DNA from 2 places in the Rhizobium sp. 01T444 genome. Region 1 is predicted to be linked to the other one. Evidence: riboswitches for the same ligand, from Rfam matches in the RefSeq annotation. Region 1 holds a riboswitch; the other holds the start of a gene.
The links. A riboswitch is a leader RNA that binds a small molecule or an ion and turns the genes downstream of it on or off. The one in region 1 is predicted to bind thiamine pyrophosphate.
Positions count from the first base shown of each region.

Region 2: another riboswitch for thiamine pyrophosphate. It lies ahead of AC1DTN_RS16680 (YkoF family thiamine/hydroxymethylpyrimidine-binding protein); the one in region 1 lies ahead of thiM (hydroxyethylthiazole kinase).

Region 1 is NZ_JBFTPD010000008.1:47,660-56,555, forward strand. Features, by position in the region: gene AC1DTN_RS13850 (ABC transporter permease) at 1-434, opposite strand, end outside; gene AC1DTN_RS13855 (ABC transporter substrate-binding protein) at 494-2,140, opposite strand; gene AC1DTN_RS13860 (glycoside hydrolase family 3 N-terminal domain-containing protein) at 2,185-3,207, opposite strand; gene AC1DTN_RS13865 (GNAT family N-acetyltransferase) at 3,234-3,713, opposite strand; gene thiD (bifunctional hydroxymethylpyrimidine kinase/phosphomethylpyrimidine kinase) at 3,897-4,709, opposite strand; gene thiE (thiamine phosphate synthase) at 4,706-5,341, opposite strand; gene thiM (hydroxyethylthiazole kinase) at 5,338-6,138, opposite strand; TPP riboswitch at 6,190-6,288, opposite strand; gene AC1DTN_RS13885 (aldehyde dehydrogenase (NADP(+))) at 6,489-8,012, opposite strand; gene AC1DTN_RS13890 (DUF4139 domain-containing protein) at 8,237-8,896, shown strand, end outside.
Region 2 is NZ_JBFTPD010000011.1:55,805-64,700, forward strand. Features, by position in the region: gene AC1DTN_RS16650 (F0F1 ATP synthase subunit epsilon) at 1-58, shown strand, start outside; gene AC1DTN_RS16655 (sugar transferase) at 319-1,056, opposite strand; gene AC1DTN_RS16660 (acyltransferase family protein) at 1,218-2,429, opposite strand; gene AC1DTN_RS16665 (ABC transporter substrate-binding protein) at 2,495-3,499, opposite strand; gene AC1DTN_RS16670 (ABC transporter ATP-binding protein) at 3,510-4,265, opposite strand; gene AC1DTN_RS16675 (ABC transporter permease) at 4,262-5,053, opposite strand; gene AC1DTN_RS16680 (YkoF family thiamine/hydroxymethylpyrimidine-binding protein) at 5,068-5,676, opposite strand; TPP riboswitch at 5,667-5,780, opposite strand; gene AC1DTN_RS16685 (NADPH-dependent FMN reductase) at 5,966-6,541, opposite strand; gene soxR (redox-sensitive transcriptional activator SoxR) at 6,623-7,087, shown strand; gene AC1DTN_RS16695 (SDR family NAD(P)-dependent oxidoreductase) at 7,174-7,944, shown strand; gene AC1DTN_RS16700 (ArsR/SmtB family transcription factor) at 8,046-8,387, shown strand; gene AC1DTN_RS16705 (LysR family transcriptional regulator) at 8,462-8,896, shown strand, end outside.

The sequences.
Region 1 (8,896 bases):
GACGTCGCGAAGATCGCGCCGATCGAGACGATGACGTCGAATTTGCTGCCGCGACGCCAGGCTGCGACGATGCCGAGGAAGGTGCCGATTGCGAAGCTGATGATCGTCGCCGTGCCCATCAGACCGACGGTCCACACCAATGCGTGGCCGAGCACAGACGTGACCGGCAGCGGGAAATATTTGATCGAACGGCCGAGATCGCCGGTAAAGATACTGCCGAGATAGGTCAGGTACTGCTGCCAGAGCGGCCCGTCGACGAAGCCGAAGGTGAGCTTCAGCGCCTGCAGGCTTTCCGGCGGCAGTTCGGCACCCGCACTCGAAAACATGATGCGCACGGGATCGCCCGGCATCAGCCTGGGCAGGAAGAAATTGATCGTCGCTGCCGCGATGAAGGCCGCCAGGTAAAAGGCGAGGCGGCGAAGCAGAAAGGCCATGGGGACTCCGTCAAAACAGGAGCGGCGCTTGGCGCGCCGCTCCTGCCGTTTCTAGTGGCTTACTTGACCGGCTCAAGCGCCAGCAGGTTCAAAAGACGTGCCGGGTTGGTACGCGAGATGGACGGATTGACGAAGGGGTTTTCCTTGGTCGACCAGCCGGTGAAGCGCTTGGTGTTGTACTGATACCAGTTCGGATTGTTGAAGACCGGGATGACAGGCATGTTTTCGGCAACGATGCGCTGTGCCTTGTTCATCGCTTCCTTCTGCTTGTCGAGGTTGGCCGTGTGGGTGAACTGGGTCACCAGATCTTCCACTTCCGGGCTGAACCAGCGCTGCGCGGTGAAGCGGGTCTTGCCCTTGTCCGAGGCGCTGAAGGCGCGCTTGTAGGGGTAGTAGGGCGAGGCCGAGGCCGGCAGGCTGTTGATCGCCGCATCGAACTTGCCGTCGATGAGGTCGGAGGTCCAGACGGCTTCTTCCGGCGTCTCGATCTTGGCGTCGATGCCGACGGCCTGCATGCCTTCGATGGCGATGTTGACAGTGTCGATCCAGTCCGTCCAGGCATTCGGAACAATGATCGAGAAGGAGATCTTCGAGCCGTCAGGATTGTCGCGCAGGCCGTCGCCGTCCTTGTCGACATAGCCTGCTGCATCAAGCAGCGCCTTGGCGGCATCGGCGTCATAGGCGCCGAACTTGCCGAAGTCGGCCTTGACGGACGGGTCCGCCCAGCTCTTGTAGAGCTCGCCCATCAGGCCCGGGTCTTCGTTCAGCGTTGGATAGCCGTAGCCGGCGACATCGATCATCGTCTTGCGGTCAAGCGCCATAGAGACCGCCTGGCGGAACTTCACGTCGTTGAAGGCCTTCTTGTTGGCCTCGTTCGAAGTCTCGAGATTGAACAGGAAGGCAACCATGCTGCTCGGCGAATACCAGTAGTGATAATGAGCCGGATCCTTGGAGACATAGACATTATCGATATCGGGAATGAAGGAAACGCCCCAGTCGAGCGTACCGTCGGCGGTCGCCGTCAGGATCTGGTTGTTGTCGGCGAGCTGCGGGAAGCGCATGCAATCGACCTTCAGGTGCTCGGCATCCCAGTAGTTCGGGTTGCGGCACTGGTCGTAGGTCTGGCCGGTGAAGCGCGGCACTTCCGTCAACGGGCCGCTGCCGACAGGGCTTTCGTTGGCATAGGTGACCGGATCGGCAACGTCCTTCCAGACATGCTCGGGCACGATTGGCAGCTGCGACAGCTGCTCGGCAGCGAGCGAGCTCGGGTTGGCAAGCGTGAAGCGTACCGTCTGGGCGTCTACGGCCTGCACGTCGGTGATGAAGGTCCAGATGCTGACGAAGTCGAGCGCCGGGAATTTCTTCAGATAGTCATAGGTGAACTTGACGTCGGCAGAGGTCAGCGGCTTGCCGTCCGACCACTTGAGGTTCGGGCGCAGCTTGAAGTCGATGCTCTTCAGGTCGTCGGAGAGCTTGAAGCTTTCGGCCAGGCGATAGACCGGCTTGTTGCTGTCGAAGCGGTTGAAGATGACCAGCGGCTCATAGATGAAATCGAGTGTCGATTGGCGCGACGAGGTCTGGTTGAACGGGTTGAAGTTGCGCACCCAGGTCGTGGCGGGCTCGATGTTGGCCGTCAGGATGGTCTGGGCCATGGCCGAGCCTGACATCATGGTCAGGGCCGCGGCCGCCAGGATATATTTCTTCATGTCAAATTCCCCTTTTCTTATGCGGTGAAAAATCGTCGCGCCGGTCAGGAGACCAGCGCGCTTGCAAACATGGCTTCGACTTCCGCCTGGGCGGCGCGATAGTCGATCTTGAGAGTGCCGAGGCGGACCTTGCCGGCGGCAATACGCTTCTGTGTGGCGTCGGTCAGCGGGCGTGCGGCCCTGGCGGCGGCTTCGCTTTCCTTGACGTCGCCGTGGCTGTGAAGGGCGATGTCGAAACCGGCCTCGAGCACCTGGGCGACGCGTTCCGGCAGGGTGCCCCGCAGCGACTCCATGAAGATGCAGTCGGAGATCAGCACGCCGTCATAGCCCATGTCGTTGCGGATCACGTCATGCATGATTGGCGAGATGGAGGCTGGAAGCTCTGCATCATAGGCGGAGTAGACGACATGGGCGACCATCGCCCAGGGCGTGTCCTTGAGTGCCACGAAGGGCTTGAAGTCGGTGGCAGTGAGCGTCTCGCGCGAGGCGTCGACGACCGGGCGCTCCTTGTGGGAATCGAGCGTGGCGCGACCGTGGCCCGGAATATGCTTCATGACCGGCATGTTGCCGGTTTCGAGAAGCCCATCGACCACTTCGCGGCCCAGTGCGGCGATGAAATCCGGATCCGGGCCAAAGGAGCGGGCGCCGATCACAGCGCTCGTCGTCTCGAAAACGAGATCGAGAACAGGCGAGCAGCCGCTCGAAAGACCAAGTTCGCTCATCATTGCGCCCATGGCCTGGGTGGAAAGGTGCAGCGCCTTCTTGCCGAGGTCGAGATCGTGGCGGGCAAGCTCGGCGAACTGGCCGAAGCTGCGGAAGAGCGGCCAGGGGCCGGCATCCATATGCTGCACACGACCGCCTTCCTGGTCGGTGAAGACGGGAGCATCGTCGCGGCCGACGGCCTCGCGGAAACGATCGATCAGGATCTTTGCCTGTTCCGGATTGCGCAGGTTGCGGCGACCGACGAAGAGGCCGAGCGGATTGGTCTCGCGGAAGAGGGCGAATTCGTCGTCCGAAAGTGTGGGATTGGGAAGGCCGACGAAGAGAGCGAGCGGGGTCGAGGACACTATTTCAAAACTCCGGTATCAGATGGTCATTTCGGCTGGCTTCGCAGCATGCCTTCGTAGATGCCCTTGTCGGGGGCGGGAATTTCGACCGCGCCGGCGGTCTTGACGTAGAAATCGACGGGGCCGGCATCGCCGATGAAGGCATAGGCGTGGCCAAGCGTCTTCAGGTTTTGCAGGCAGGCGGAAAAGAGGGCGAGGCCGATGCCTTTGCCACGCGCCGCGGGATCGACGCCGGTCGGGCCGAAAAAGCCACGTGCTGTCGTGTCATAGCAGGCAAAGCCAGCGAGCTTGCCGTTTGCGACGGCGATCAGACAGGCAACGGGCTGGCGGGAGAAGGCGACGGTGACTTCACTTGCCCAGTTTTCGCTGAAGTGCTCGCGCACCCAGCCGGCCACGACGTGAAGTTCCGGCGGCAGAGCCGGACGGATTGTGATGCCGACGGAGCCGGCTTTCTCTTTCAGTTCCGCGAGCTTCGTGGAATATAAGCTCACAAGCAGGTCTGACACCCGAATTCCTCCAGTTATTCCTCTATTACGGAATGTATCCCCTTTTAATGACATAGCTTTGGATATATGGGCGGCCATGTCAACAGGCTTTTTACGAGGCAGGCTTGGTTCAACTGAGGGTAGGTAAAACAAAACGGCCCGGTTTGACCGGGCCGTTGGGCAATCCTTAAATTGTGATCCGGCTCAGATCCCGGCGTCTTTCCACAGGGCATGGAAATGATGGACAGGTCCGTGGCCGGAACCGACCGCCAATTCGCCTGCCGCAGCGACCGCTTGCGCAAGATAGGTTTTCGCGGTCGCGACGGCCACTTGTGGCAACGCGCCCTTTGCGAGCTCGGCGGCAAGCGCGCTGGAAAGGGTGCAGCCTGTGCCATGTGTGTTTTTGGTCGGTACGCGTTTCGCCTCGAACCAGTGAAGGCCAGAGGCGGTCGACAGCACGTCGGGGCTTTGGTCGCTATCCAGATGGCCGCCCTTGACCAGCACCGCGGTGGGGCCGAACACACGTAGGCGCTCAGCCTGTGACGCCATCTGCTCGCGGCTTTCAGCAACCTCTTCGTGCAGCAGGGCGGCCGCCTCCGGCAGATTGGGGGTCAACAGCGTGGCGAGCGGCAGCAGGTGCCGCGTCAGCGCATCGACGGCCTGCGGGTCGAGGAGCGCTGCTCCACCCTTGGCGATCATGACCGGATCGACGACGATAGGGATGTCGCGATGAGGTGCCAGCGCCTCGGCAACAGCTTCGGCAATGCCGGCATTGGCGATCATGCCGATCTTGACCGCGTCGACGCGCACATCGGCAAAGACCGCCTTGATCTGCTGGGCGACGAAGTGCGGCGGCACGAGATGCACGCCGGTCACCCCTTGGGTATTCTGCGCCGTCAATGCTGTCAGCGCCGCCATGCCATAGACGCCGCGCGCCGAGAAAGCTTTGAGATCGGCCTGAATGCCGGCGCCGCCAGAGGGATCGGAGCCGGCGATGGACAAGACGTTGCGGATCATCGGCGAACCTTTTGGATTTCCTCGGCGATGCGGATCGTCGCTGCTCGCGGATCCGGCGTACCGCAGATTGCTGAGACGACAGCAAGCCCATCGGCACCTGCCGCGAAGACGGAAGCGACATGCTTGCTCTTTAGTCCGCCAATCGCAACCGTTGGAACGGGCGCGGCTTTCACCAGCTTCGCCAGCCCATCGAAACCGATCGGCTGCTTATGATCGGTCTTGGTTGGAGTGGCAAAGACCGGTCCGATGCCGGCATAGTCGACAATAGCGGGGTCGATGGCTGCTGCCAGCGCTTCGGTCTCGACCGACAGACCGAGGATCATGCCCGGGCCGATCATCGCACGGGCGGCGGCGGGTCCCGCATCGCCCTGGCCGATATGCAGACCGTCGGCGCCGATCGCAACGGCGGCCTCGACGTCATCGTTGATAACAAGCAAAGCGCCGGTACCCTTTAGGATATCTTTGAGCGCCAGCCCGGTCTCAATCATCCTTGCCGTTCCGCCATGCTTGTCGCGCAGCTGCACCATCGTTGCACCACCGGCGACGGCAAGCCGCGCAGTCTCGACCATGCCGATTCCGGCGCAGAGATCGGGGTCGAGAACGAGGTAGAGGGAAAGATCGAAGCGTTTCATGCGGCGCTGATCCTGACCTTTGCATCGAGTGTCGCGCCGTCGAGCGCGGCAAGCTGATCGAGGAAGCGCCAGGAGAAAGAGCCGGGACCATCCGCATTTTTCGCGGCCTCCTCGCCGGCAACAGCGAAAGTAGCAAGTGCAGCAACAGCGGCTGCGAAAGGGTCTGCGGGAATGGTGGCGGCGAAGGCGCCTGTCAGGCAGGTCAGCGAGCAGCCGAGCGCGGTCACCTCCGGCATCAGCGGCGAGCCGCCTTCGACGCGCAAGGCCTGCGCGCCGTCAGTCACGAAATCCACGACGCCGGTGACCGCGACGACCGCGCCATGCCGTTCGGCAAGCAGCCGAGCGGATGCCTCGGCCTGTTCAACCGGGTCACAGCTGTCGACGCCCTGACCACGGCTCTCGCCGCCGGCAAGTGCGATGATTTCGGAAGCATTGCCGCGGATGATCGTCGGGCGAAGCGCCAGGAGATCAGCAGCAGCCTTGCGCCGGAAGGATGTTGCGTAATGAGCGACCGGATCGAGGACCCAGGGCTTGCCGCCCGCATTGGCGGCCGTTGCCGCGGCATGCATGCCGTCGATCCATTGGGTGGAGAGCGTGCCGATATTGACGGTCAAAGCCCCCGCAATCGCGGCGAATTCTCCCGCTTCCTCGGCGGCATGAACCATGGCGGGCGATGCCCCGGCCGCAAGCACCACATTGGCGGCGATGTTCATGGCCACGTAGTTGGTGATGCACTGTACGAGCGGCGGTTTCGCGCGCATCGCCGTCAACAGTGCTCCGGGTGTCTTGTTCTCCATAGTACCCCTTTCAGGCGGGGCAGGCGCGGGAACGATCGTGCGATGAAGCAGGCTTCGACCCGAGCGACTCCCTCCGCCGGCATTATCCGGTTCAGGTTCGAAGGGTGCTTCTCAGCCAGTTCTTGCGAACGGGCGCCCCTGTCTCTCAACGGCACTCTTTCTTGCAGAGAATGGCGCCGATGTCACTGGCAAAATGACGCTCTTGCGAACGAGGATCCGCACCTGACGCCGCCGCGCCAGCTGTTATCAGTCAAGCCGGTGTCTGTTTGCAGCCGGTGCGGGAGCTTGCCAATCTCTTCGGCGGTCCCCTTAGAGACGCCGCCGTCTGAAGTCTGGCAAGCTCCGATGTATCAACGCAGAGAAGCCGGAAGCAGGTTACTGGTGAAATCCTGGTACGAAACGGGCCGCAGGAACCTGTAGATAGCGAGCGTCCCGACGGAGGTCGATCTGCCGTCGGCAGTTGCCGGATAGGGGCCGCCATGCACCATGGCAGGCGATACTTCCACGCCGGTTCCGAAGCCGTTCACGAGCAGTCTTCCGGCCAGCATTTCCAGCTTGGGAACAAGGCGCTTTGCGTCCGGCTCGTCTTCGCTCGCAATGTGCAGGGCAACGGTCAGCTGGCCTTCGAGGCCATCGAGGACGCGCTCGAGTTCTGCAAGATCGCGGCAGCGAACGATGAGGCCGGCTGCACCGAAGACCTCATCCTGAAGCTCGTGATGCGCAAGGAATGCCGAAGCTGTCGTCTCGAAGAGAGCGGCCGTGCCTTCGAATTCACTGCCCGGCTTGCCATTGGCAACGAGGCGGACTTCGGGATGCTTTTCCAGCCGGGCGACGCCATCGCAGAATGCCTTGGCGATGGAGCCCGTGAGCATCGTCTGTGCGCCGACATCAGGCAGAAGCTCCCGTGTCTTCGCAATGAAAGTGTCCAGACCTTCGCTATCGACGGCGAGAATGAGGCCGGGATTGGTGCAGAACTGTCCTGCACCCAGGACCAGCGAGCCCACGAAGGCCGTTGCAATCTCCGCCGCGCGGCTTTTCAGGGCATTGGGGAAGAAGATGACCGGATTGATGCTGCTCATTTCCGCATAGACCGGGATCGGCTGCTTGCGCTCGGACGAAATCTTCATCAGCGCAGTACCGCCGCGGCGGGAACCCGTGAAGCCGACCGCCCGGATTCTGGCATCGGCGACAAGCTTCTGCCCGACCTCGAAGCCGGTATCGAAGAGAAGCGCGAAGGTGCCGGCATGCAGGCCGGCCTTGGCGACGGCGCGCTGAACGGCGCGGCCGACCAGTTCCGATGTGCCAGGATGAGCGGAGTGGGCCTTGACGACGACGGGGCATCCTGCTGCCAGCGCAGATGCCGTGTCGCCGCCGGCGACCGAGAAGGCGAGCGGAAAGTTCGATGCGCCGAAAACGGCGACGGGGCCGAGCGGAACATTGCGAAGACGCAGATCAGGCTTCGGAACCGGCTTGCGGGAGGGGTCCGCGCCGTCGAAACGAAGTTCCTGGAACCGGCCTTCGCGAACCTCCTTCGCAAACAGCCGAAGCTGTCCCATCGTGCGTGCGCGCTCGCCCTCGAGACGTCCGCGCGGAAGTCCGGTTTCCGCCATCGCCCGCACGATCAGCTCGTCGCCGATAGACTCGATCTCACTGGCAATCGTTTCAAGAAAGGCAGCGCGCGTTTCCAGATCGGTTTCCCGGTAGGAGGCGAACGCTTCCCATGCAAGCCTGGTTGCCTCTTCGACGTCTTCGCCGGAGGCGCCACCGAAAGAGACGGGCAGTGCCGTCCCTGTGGCTGCCTCGACGCCGTAGAGCTCGCCACGCGTGCCGCGCTTTTCCGATCCCGCGACGAGCAGGCTTCCATTAATAGTCATGACGGATTTCCTTTCAAACAAACTCGAGCGACGTATATAGGCGTTCGCCTTCTCATTTTCACGACATCTTTGCCCGATATCGCATCGAAGATGGACATCTCCTGCAGAGATTTGGTCGCCTCGCCGAACGGGTAGACGACGGCGCACGCAAAAGCAATTTCATGTCGAAATGCCGCCCCTTTTTTACGCTCATTCTCGGGCGGGTTAAATATCGAGGGGGCCACATGAAATACGCATCCGGTGTCTGTGCGGCGTTTACCGCAGTACTGCTCTCCACAACCGCATCTGCGCAAACCGGAACGATCAAGTCGATCCGGCTGTCCTCCGGCGGTGTGGCCGAATATGTGCGCAGTCTTAATGTCGGGGACGACGGCAACGCCGTCGTCGAGATGCCGACAGACCAGATGGATGACTTCCTGAAGAGCCTCGTCGTCTCGGGACCGGCCCCCGTGAAGGGGCTTTCGACCACCGGGCCGGGCATGATCGAGGAAACATTCAAGATGCTGCCGATCAAGCCGCAGGATCTGGATTCTGCCGCCGGTGTGCTGAGGGCTCTGAGAGGCGCGCCCGTCTCTTCGAACGGGGTGAAGGGGCGCATTGTCGGGGTGGAGCCGCCGACCGAAAAGCAGAGGGCGCGGCTGATCGTGCTGCTTGATAGCGGCGCCTTCGACGTTGCCGAGATCGGTGGCGCCATGACCTATAAACTCGACGATCCCAAAGACGCCGAGATGGTGAGCCGGGCTGCGGAACTGCTATCGAGCGATGGGGTGCAGGGGACGCGCACTGTCACCATCGCGCTCGATGGCAAGGCGTCTGCAGCCGTGGATATTTCCTATGTCGTCGCAGCCCCTCTCTGGAAGCCGTCCTACAGGATCATTGTCGAT
Region 2 (8,896 bases), on a different contig from region 1:
GCTAGAGCACTTCATCATGGAACTGACCCACCTGCGCGGTGTCGTCCAGCAAGACTGATCGGCTCGGCCCGAGATAAACACAGTGAGAAAAGCGGCTTTCAAGGCCGCTTTTCTTTTTGCTAAGCCGCTCTGAACGGGGCTCAGCCATTCGCCATGCAGAGAACCGCATGGAGGCGAGCTGAGACATCCTGGAAAGTTTCTTGATGCCGAGGAGGCAGTTCTTATCACGGCGAAGGCTGCTGTTTCCACCCGGACTACGGAAACGAAAACAGGCGGCTTTTGACTGCCTGTGCCGGAGATTTCCTTAGCAGGACCTTCTTAGAAGCCAGTGCCACCGCGTAGTTCGGACAGCAGCGTGCCGAACAGGATCTTCATATCCAGCCAGAGGCTGAAATTTCTGATGTAATAGATATCGCTGGCGATGCGGGCTCGTGCCTCTGTCGGGCGCCCTGTCGGACCGCGCCAGCCGCGCGTCTGGGCGAGGCCGGTAATGCCCGGCCGCATCAGATGGCGATAATGATATTCGGGCACCAGTTCTTCGTAGAGCATGCCGGCCGCGCGCATGTTGATAGCATGGCAGCGGGGGCCGACGAGCGACATATCGCCTTTGATGACGTTGAGGAGTTGCGGCAGCTCGTCGATGTTGGTCTTGCGCAGGAATGCGCCGATCCGCGTCACGCGCCGGTCATCCTTGACTGTCTGTTCGATGCCGGTGGGATCGCAGAGATCCGCACGCATGGAGCGGAACTTGTAGACGGTGATCTTGCTGCCCTTCAGGCCCCAGCGAATCTGCCGGAAAAATACCGGCCCGCCATCATCGATCACGATGAGAAGCGCAATCGTCAGAAGTACGGGAAACAGGATGACCAGCGCGCCTGTTGCACCGAAAATGTCGAAAGCTCTCTTCAAGCCGAGCTGAAGCCTGTTCCGGCCATCCAAAGAGACAAAGCTTTCCGGCTGGCGAATGTTGGAATTCGCTGCGTCGAGAGCCATCATCTTCACTGCTTTTGCAGAGAAGGCCGTGTCTTGGAGCTTATTTGAAGTAAACACGTTCATTAAGCAACGTCCGTGGAAATACTCGCATATTGCGTCGCGCTGGCACAAATACATGGACGGGATCGATTTGTCACCCGCTTCCTTAATGTTTTCGTAACCATAACAGAGCCAAATTTGGGAGTATTTCGAATATGTTCCTGATATTTTTGGTTGGTTGGGAATTAACTATATTGAGTAGTGGCTGAATTCTTGCGCGTTATGCGTGCGGCGCGCCGTATTGCCTGTCGTTCGACAGCGAAATAGCTGAAGCTTGCGAGAAGAAAAGTGATCGCCGTCGCAAAGATGCAGCCGATAAACCAGTCCCGTAGCGGATGATCTTCGCCGATGCCGAATATGGCTGGAGAGATCGTCTGCATCGAGGTTAGAACGATGTCCTGCCAGATATAGATGCCGAATGAGACGGTTGCCGTGAAGCGCATGAAGGTATTGTCGAGCAATGCCGCAAGCAGCACGGAGCGTGAGAGGGCCACAAGCGCAACAGCGATCATGGCCGGAAACAGCGGAAAGGCGTAGGGGATTCCGAGCCATCCATAGGCTTCCCAAGGTCCGCCTGTTGAAAGCGGCAGCTGGGAGCCGGCGGTGACCAGGCAGGCAAGCGCAACGATGTCGAACCAGATCTGATGCTTTCGCGGCAACATGATCTGAATGCCGGCTGCGAGCGTACCGAGCGCAAAGACGGCGAAGAAGCCGACGGGATTATAGTTCGGCATCCACTCCTTCGCGCCGCCCTGCATGCCATATTGCCAGCCACGATCAATCTCGTTGGGGGGAACAAGCGTACGGAAGGTCTCATGGGTAAGCAGCGTCACGGCAATGATGCCGAACCAGGCAAGGCGCGTGACGAGCGGAGAACGGCGTTTTTCCGGGATAGCGAAAAGCCAGAGGAAGCCAAGCGGCAGCAGCACGTAGCTCGTTACTTCGAAAGATATGGACCAGAGCGGGCCGTTGCCTTCGACAGGAAAAAAGGTGCGCCAGTGCCATTGGCTCATGAAGAAGAGACCGCTGACATAGCGCATAACAAGTTCCGGCGTCAGTGCGTGCCCGAGCAGAGTAATGCTGAGGATGAAGCCCGCCGTCAGAGCCACCCAATAACCGGGCACGATGCGGGCCGCGCGACGCAGCACATAGGTGCGCGGGTCAGGCATGGCGCAACCGGCATCAAGGGAACGCCAGAACGGCAAGGCCAGCAGGAAACCGCTGAGGATGAAGAAGATGGCGACGCCGAAATTGCCGAAGCGCAGGGCGGTCAGCGTCGGCCGCAATCCTTCGGTCTTGTTGAGGTCGATGCGCAGAATGAGATGGTGGATAAGGACAAGCAGGCAGGCGGCTGCACGCAAGAAATCCGCTCCGGCCACCCGGTCCTGCTGCTGCATGTCACTCCCTCGCTCCTTGCCGGACTTTGCAGCGGAAAGCTGCTGCCGGCAAGGGCAGGGTCATCTCAGCCAAGCAGATCGTTGGTGTAATAGCCGGAAAAATCGGGCTTTTCCTTCAACGCCGCACCATTGGCATCGAGCAGGATGCCATGGTCGAACAGGAAAGCGCCGATCGCTTCGGCCTTGGCCGGATCGATGATGCCGATCGTGCCATTGTCGCCCTTGAGGAAATGGCCTTCGACCAGCGCCTTTTGCGATGCCTTGACCAGTTCGGTATTCAGCAACGCGCCGTTGCTGCCGGCAATCAGGAGGTCACAGGCCTCGTCCGGATTATCGACCGAATAGGCGTAACCCTTGAGCGTTGCCTGGATGAAGGCGCGGGCATTTTGCGGATTGGCCGAGAGATAGGCGTCACTGGAAGCGATCGCGGTCGTCTGTTCGTCAGGTATGCCGTAATCGCTATAGCACCAGCGGCCGACCTGCCGGTTCTCCAGTTGGGCCGCGATGCCCTCCCAGGTGTAGATTTCCAGCGTGAAGTCCACGGCGCCGTTATCGAGCGCCTCATAGGCCGAGGTGCCGAGCGTGACATTCTGGAAGGTGCCCTTGCCGCCGTCGTTGCGGATCATCGCGGAGACGAGCGCCTCCTCCCATGCGCCGCCGAAGCCGCCATAGGTTTTTCCGTCCAGGTCCTTGGGGCTTTTGATATCGTTGCGGCCGCCCTTGAAGATCAGCCTGCCGGTTTCCGTCTGCACGACGGCATAGACGAGTTTCACATCAGCGCCGGCGGCGCGCTGGGTAAAGGTCTCGATCTCTCCGCAAATGCCGAAATCGGCGACGCCGTTCGCGACCAGCGTGCCAGCGCTGGTATCGGCATAGGGTAGGATCTCGACATCGAGGCCGGCGGCCTCATAGAAGCCCTTCGCCTTGGCGACATAGATGCCGATATGATTGGTGTTCGGCGTCCAGTCGAGCGCGATACGCACCTTGGCGGCGGATTGGGCGAAGGCAGCATGGCCGGCGAGGCTTGCGGCCATGGCGGCAAAAAGGGTTTGTCGGCGGGTGAGAAGCATCGGGACCTCCTCAGGTTCTTTGCGGATGCAGCAATGTTTGAAGAATTTCGGTTTCGATCGCCTGGGCGGCCGGGGAGCCGAGATCGGCAAGCGTGCGCGGCCTTTTCAGCGGCACTTCGAACTCCCTGATCACGGCCGCCGGGCGGGCAGAAAGCACATAGATGCGGTCAGACAGGAAAACGGCTTCCCGCACATCGTGGGTGATCAGCAGGGCCGTCCAGCGATGATCGGTCCACATGCCCTGCAGCCATTCCTGCATCTGGGTGCGGGTCAGCGCGTCGAGTGCCCCGAAGGGCTCGTCGAGCAGCAGCATGTCCTGCCGCTGGATCACGGTGCGCAGCAGGGCCGCGCGCTGGCGCATGCCGCCTGAAAGGGCCGCGGGATAGTGATTTTCGAAACCGGCAAGGCCGAAGCGTTCAAAGAGAGGGGCGGCAACCGCTCGTGCCTGGCTGCGGCGCATACCGTGCACTTCGAGGCCAAGGATCGCATTGTCGATGACGCTTCGCCACGGCATCAGCGCATCGCGCTGGGGCATGAAGGCGAATGCATGCGCCGCTTGCGAAAGCGACATGCCGTCAAAGAAAATGTGGCCTTTATCGGCCTGCAGCGCCTGTGTCAGCAAACGGAGGATCGTCGATTTGCCGGAGCCGGAGGGGCCGACGATCGAGACGAATTCTCCTCTGGCGATATGAAGAGAAATGTCCTTCAGCACTTCCATGCCGTCGAAGGACTTCGAGACGTTCTTCAGCTCAAGCATCCCGCTCATGGGCGTTTCTCCGCAGGAGATTGCCAGGGCATGACGAAACGCTGCACCGCCAGCGTGAGACCGAAGAGGCAGAGGGTGAGGAGGGCGCTCACGACGACGGCGGCAAGCACGAGGTCGGGCCGGAAATTGTTCTTGGCATTGAGGATATAGATCCCGAGGCCACGTGCGGCACCTGCATATTCGGCGAAGATAGCGCCGACCACGGCATAGGTGATCGAAATGCGCAGGCCGGCAAAGAAGAAGGGCATGGCGGAGGGAAGCCTCGCCAGGCAGAAGATGCGCCAGCGGCTTGCCTTCATGGAACTCAGAAGCTCGGCGATATCTCGGTCCGTCGCTTCATAGCCCTGCAGCAGGGCTACCAGCAGCGGAAAGAAAGTGACGAGAGCAACGAGCAGAAGCTTCGGCAGCAGCCCGAAACCGAACCAGAGCACGACCAAGGGGGCAATCGCGACCAGCGGCAATGTCTGGCTGACGATGAAGAGCGGCAGCAGCGCGCGGCGCATGAAGGGCACGAAATCCATCAGCACAGACGAGGCGAAGGCGAAGACCAGCGACAAAGCGAAACCGCCGAGCGTCGCGCCAAGCGTCGGCCAGGTGTTGTCGAGCAGCGCCTGCCTGTTCAGCCAGCCCTGTGTCAGGATGCGCGAAGGCGAGGGCAGAATGGAGGGCTTGATGCCGGAGAGATCGACATAGAGCTCCCAGACGGCCAGGAAGGCAAGCACGGCAAGAATGGCGGGCAAGGCCCGCCTCAGTGGCGCAAATGTCGAATCCGGTTTCGATAAGGTCATTGCCGTCAAGCGTCTCAGGCTTTGCTCGGGCTGTTCGCGGAGACCGTGATATCCAGCGTCACATGGCCTTCGGGATCGCCAAAGCGATAGAAGGCTTCATGGATGGTCGCGAAGATCGCGCCGGCATCGCCGCACAGCTTGGTGCAGAAATTCTTGGAGCGGTCGAATGTGCCCGAGCGCTTCAGGAAATCGATGCAGCCGTAGATCTCGTCCATATGGGTGCCCGTTCCCATAACGTACAGAGAAAATTGGGCGGCCGTTGGCTGGCCGGTTTCTGTGGTGTCCTTGACTGCCGCGATCGCGGCTTCCACTCGCTCGGCGAGCGGCTCGGATCGGCTGGAAGACAGGCCGGCGCCACAGATCGCATCATCCGGTTCGCCGGGGCAGCCCCGCGAGATCGCTGCGGACAATACGCAATGCTCGCCGCTTGCGGCAGCCGAGACGAAGAGGTCGCGCATAGCGGCAAACAACACGTCGGGCGGGCCGACCATCAGCGTGGAAATATCGTCGGTTTCGATGCGAAGATGATAACGATAGGGATCGAGAGCCTTGATAGCGTCAAGGATGATGCCGACGAAATTGCCGGACATCGGATATAGAGACACTTGTGCGCCGGAAAACATTTGGACCTCGCTCCGCTGGCATTACCCAGATCAGCTTTGAAGGGTCCGGAGGCATGCGCCTCACATCTCAGCCCCGGCAATTCGGAGCTCCCCCGTGAAATTGTGGCGGAAGCTAGCACCGGGCCTGCGATACCGCAACCGTAAAATTCCTATCCGGCTACACGGTCGGAAAGGGCCAGGGCAGTTCGGACGCAGCTGTCAAGTGTTGGGAGGAACACCCGGACGGAGGTCCTGTCCGGGTGCCCAGCCGGTTCCGTACCTGCCAGAGACGGAATCGGATGTCGTTGTCTCAGGCGGCGATGCCGGCATAAGGAGTGTCGCTGCGGGCGGCGATCAGCGCCTCAGTCCACCATTGCAACTGGGCCATCATTCGGGAAAGCCGGCGCGACGCATCTTCCGTATCCTGCAGTCGGCCTTCATTGTCGAAACGGCGCCAGGGGGAATTGAAGCTGACGGCATCGCAGATCGTGACGGCGTGAAGCTCCGCAAAGACGAGGCGGAGCTGTTCGACCGCCCGCAATCCGCCGGAGACGCCGCCATAGCAGACGAAGGCGATCGGCTTGCCGTGCCACGGCTCGGCGAAGAGATCGATGAGGAATTTCAGGGAAGCGGTGAAGCTGTGGTTATATTCCGGCGTGACGAGGATGAAGCCATCGGCCTGATGGAGCCTGTCAGCAAGCCGCCTTGCCTCCGGATGATGCGGTACATGCTCTCGCGGCAGCGAGAATGCCAGCGGGTCGATGATGTCGATCTCGAATTGTGGAAAGCGGGTCAACTCTCTTTCGAGCCATTTCACAACCCTGTCGCAGATGCGCCCCTCACGCGTGCTGCCGTAGATGACCGCAAGCCTCATGGGTTTCTGCATGCATTGCTCCTTCTCGTTGCGGCTTTACGGCCTCGGGAGCGGAGTCTATAAAACCTCAACTAATATTAAGGTCAATAGGCGATGCAGCAAAATCCGGCATTCTCCTTGAGCAGGCTCCTGACGGTGGGCGAGGTGGCAGAGCGCAGCGGACTTGCGGTTTCTGCCCTGCATTTCTACGAGGCGAAGGGGCTGATCTCCAGCATCCGCACCCGCGGCAACCAGCGCCGATACGGCCGCGATGTGCTACGGCGCCTCGGCATTATCAAGGTGGCGCAACGGGTCGGCATTCCGCTTGCCGAAATCCAGACTGCCTTCGAAACCCTGCCGCAGAGCCGGACGCCGACAGTCGGGGACTGGCAGAAACTGTCGGCGCTCTGGAAGGATGATCTCGATGCGCGCATCAAGCAGCTGAGCCTGCTGCGTGACCATCTGACGAGCTGTATTGGCTGCGGCTGTCTCTCGATCGACGCCTGTCCGCTGCGCAATCCCTTTGACGTGCTCGGCAGGCAAGGCGCCGGTGCGCGGCTTCTCGACCCGGGGGCTTAGACCTTCGGGCTTTCTTTTGGCCGATGGCCGCATATGTTAGGCCTGATAGCGCAAGCGGCGGGCCGGCCCGCAAGGAGGAGAGCTTCGTGTTTCATCCCAAATTGTTCGAAAACCGCAATGTCGTCGTGACAGGTGCAGGCCGCGGTATCGGCCTCGAAGTTGCCCGGCAGTTTCTGGATTGCGGTGCGCGCGTGCTTGTCCATACCGGGCGTGATGGGGAACGTGAATTGCCGGATTTTCTGCTGACCGCCGAATCGGAACGCCGGGCCCTGCTGTTGCCCGCAGATTTCCTGCAGCCGGGCGGGGCTGCGAAGTTTGCGGAAGAGGCGCTCGAATTCTTCGACAAGGTGCATGTGCTGGTCAACAATGCCGGCACGATGTACGGGCGTTTTCCTGCCGGCGAGTTGACCGACGCCGATTATGAGACTGTCGTGCGCCTCAACCAGACGTCGGTGGTGGAGTTGACACGAGCGCTGCTTCCGGCGCTCCGGGCGGCAGGGGGCGCTGCTATCGTCAACACCGTTTCGATTTCGGCGCTGACGGGCGGAAGCCCCGGTTCTGCAATCTATTCCGCATCGAAGGCATTTGTTGCGACCTATTCGAAAGCGCTGGCCCGAGAGCTTGCGCCTGATGGTATAAGGGTCAACTGCGTCTCGCCCGGCACAATCGAAACCGATTTCCATGCACGCTATTCATCGCGTGAAAAGCTGGAGCAGACCCGCAAGTCGATACCACTACAACGGCTCGGAACAGCAGAGGATTGTGCCCCCGCCTATCTCTTCCTGGCGGCTCCATCACTCTCAGGTTACATCACGGGTCAAGTCCTGGAGATCAATGGTGGCCAGCTTATTTGCTGATTTGTTTGGACTTTTTTTGGCATTTCGCGACATTTGACGAATTCGCTTCTGCGAATATGATATTGTACTGATCTATCCTATTACCTCCTTCCGAGAAGCAAATGCCATTGCCTAAACCGAAGCCGGGCATGACCGGCCAGGACTTGCAGAAGCTTGCTGACAAAGCCCACGAGGCGAGCGATCTCCTGAAGGCGCTAGCCCATCAGACCCGGTTGCTCATCCTCTGTATCCTGTCGGAAGGGGAAAAGACGGTCGGCGAAATCGAGGATATCCTTGGAATACAGCAGGCTATGGTGTCCCAGCAGCTTGCGCGACTGAGGCTCGAAGGCCTCGTCAATACGCGGCGCGACGGGCGGCTTGTCTATTACAGCATGGGCAACGAAAGCGTCATGGCTTTCCTCGAATCACTTTTCAGTCTCTTTCCGGTTGCCGAGACGGGCTGAGCCTGCCAGCTCTTGCGAAGCCGAACGGCAAGCCGCAAAGATAGGCCTCATGCCCAATTCGGCAGGGAGGCCGGATGATCGACAAGCTGGAATTCTTCATCGCACTCGCTAATGAGAAACATTTCGGTCGTGCGGCAGAGGAATGCGGCGTCTCCCAACCCACGCTCTCGGCCGCCATTCGCCAGCTGGAAGATCAGCTGGGCGTCATGCTGGTGCAGCGTGGCTCCCGCTTTCAAGGATTGACGCCGGAAGGACAGCGTGTGCTCGAATGGGCGCGCCGCATCGTCGGGGACACGCGCACGATGCGCGAGGAAATGCGCGCCGCCCGCAAGGGTCTCTCCGGCCATCTGCGTCTGGCGTCCATTCCGACCGCGCTCGCGATGCTGTCGCGAATCACAACGCCCTTCCAGGAACGGCATCCCGACGTCACCTTCTCCATCGTCTCGCGCAATTCGCTGCAGGTGCTGAGCATGCTCGAAAACCTCGAGATCGATGCCGGCGTCACCTAT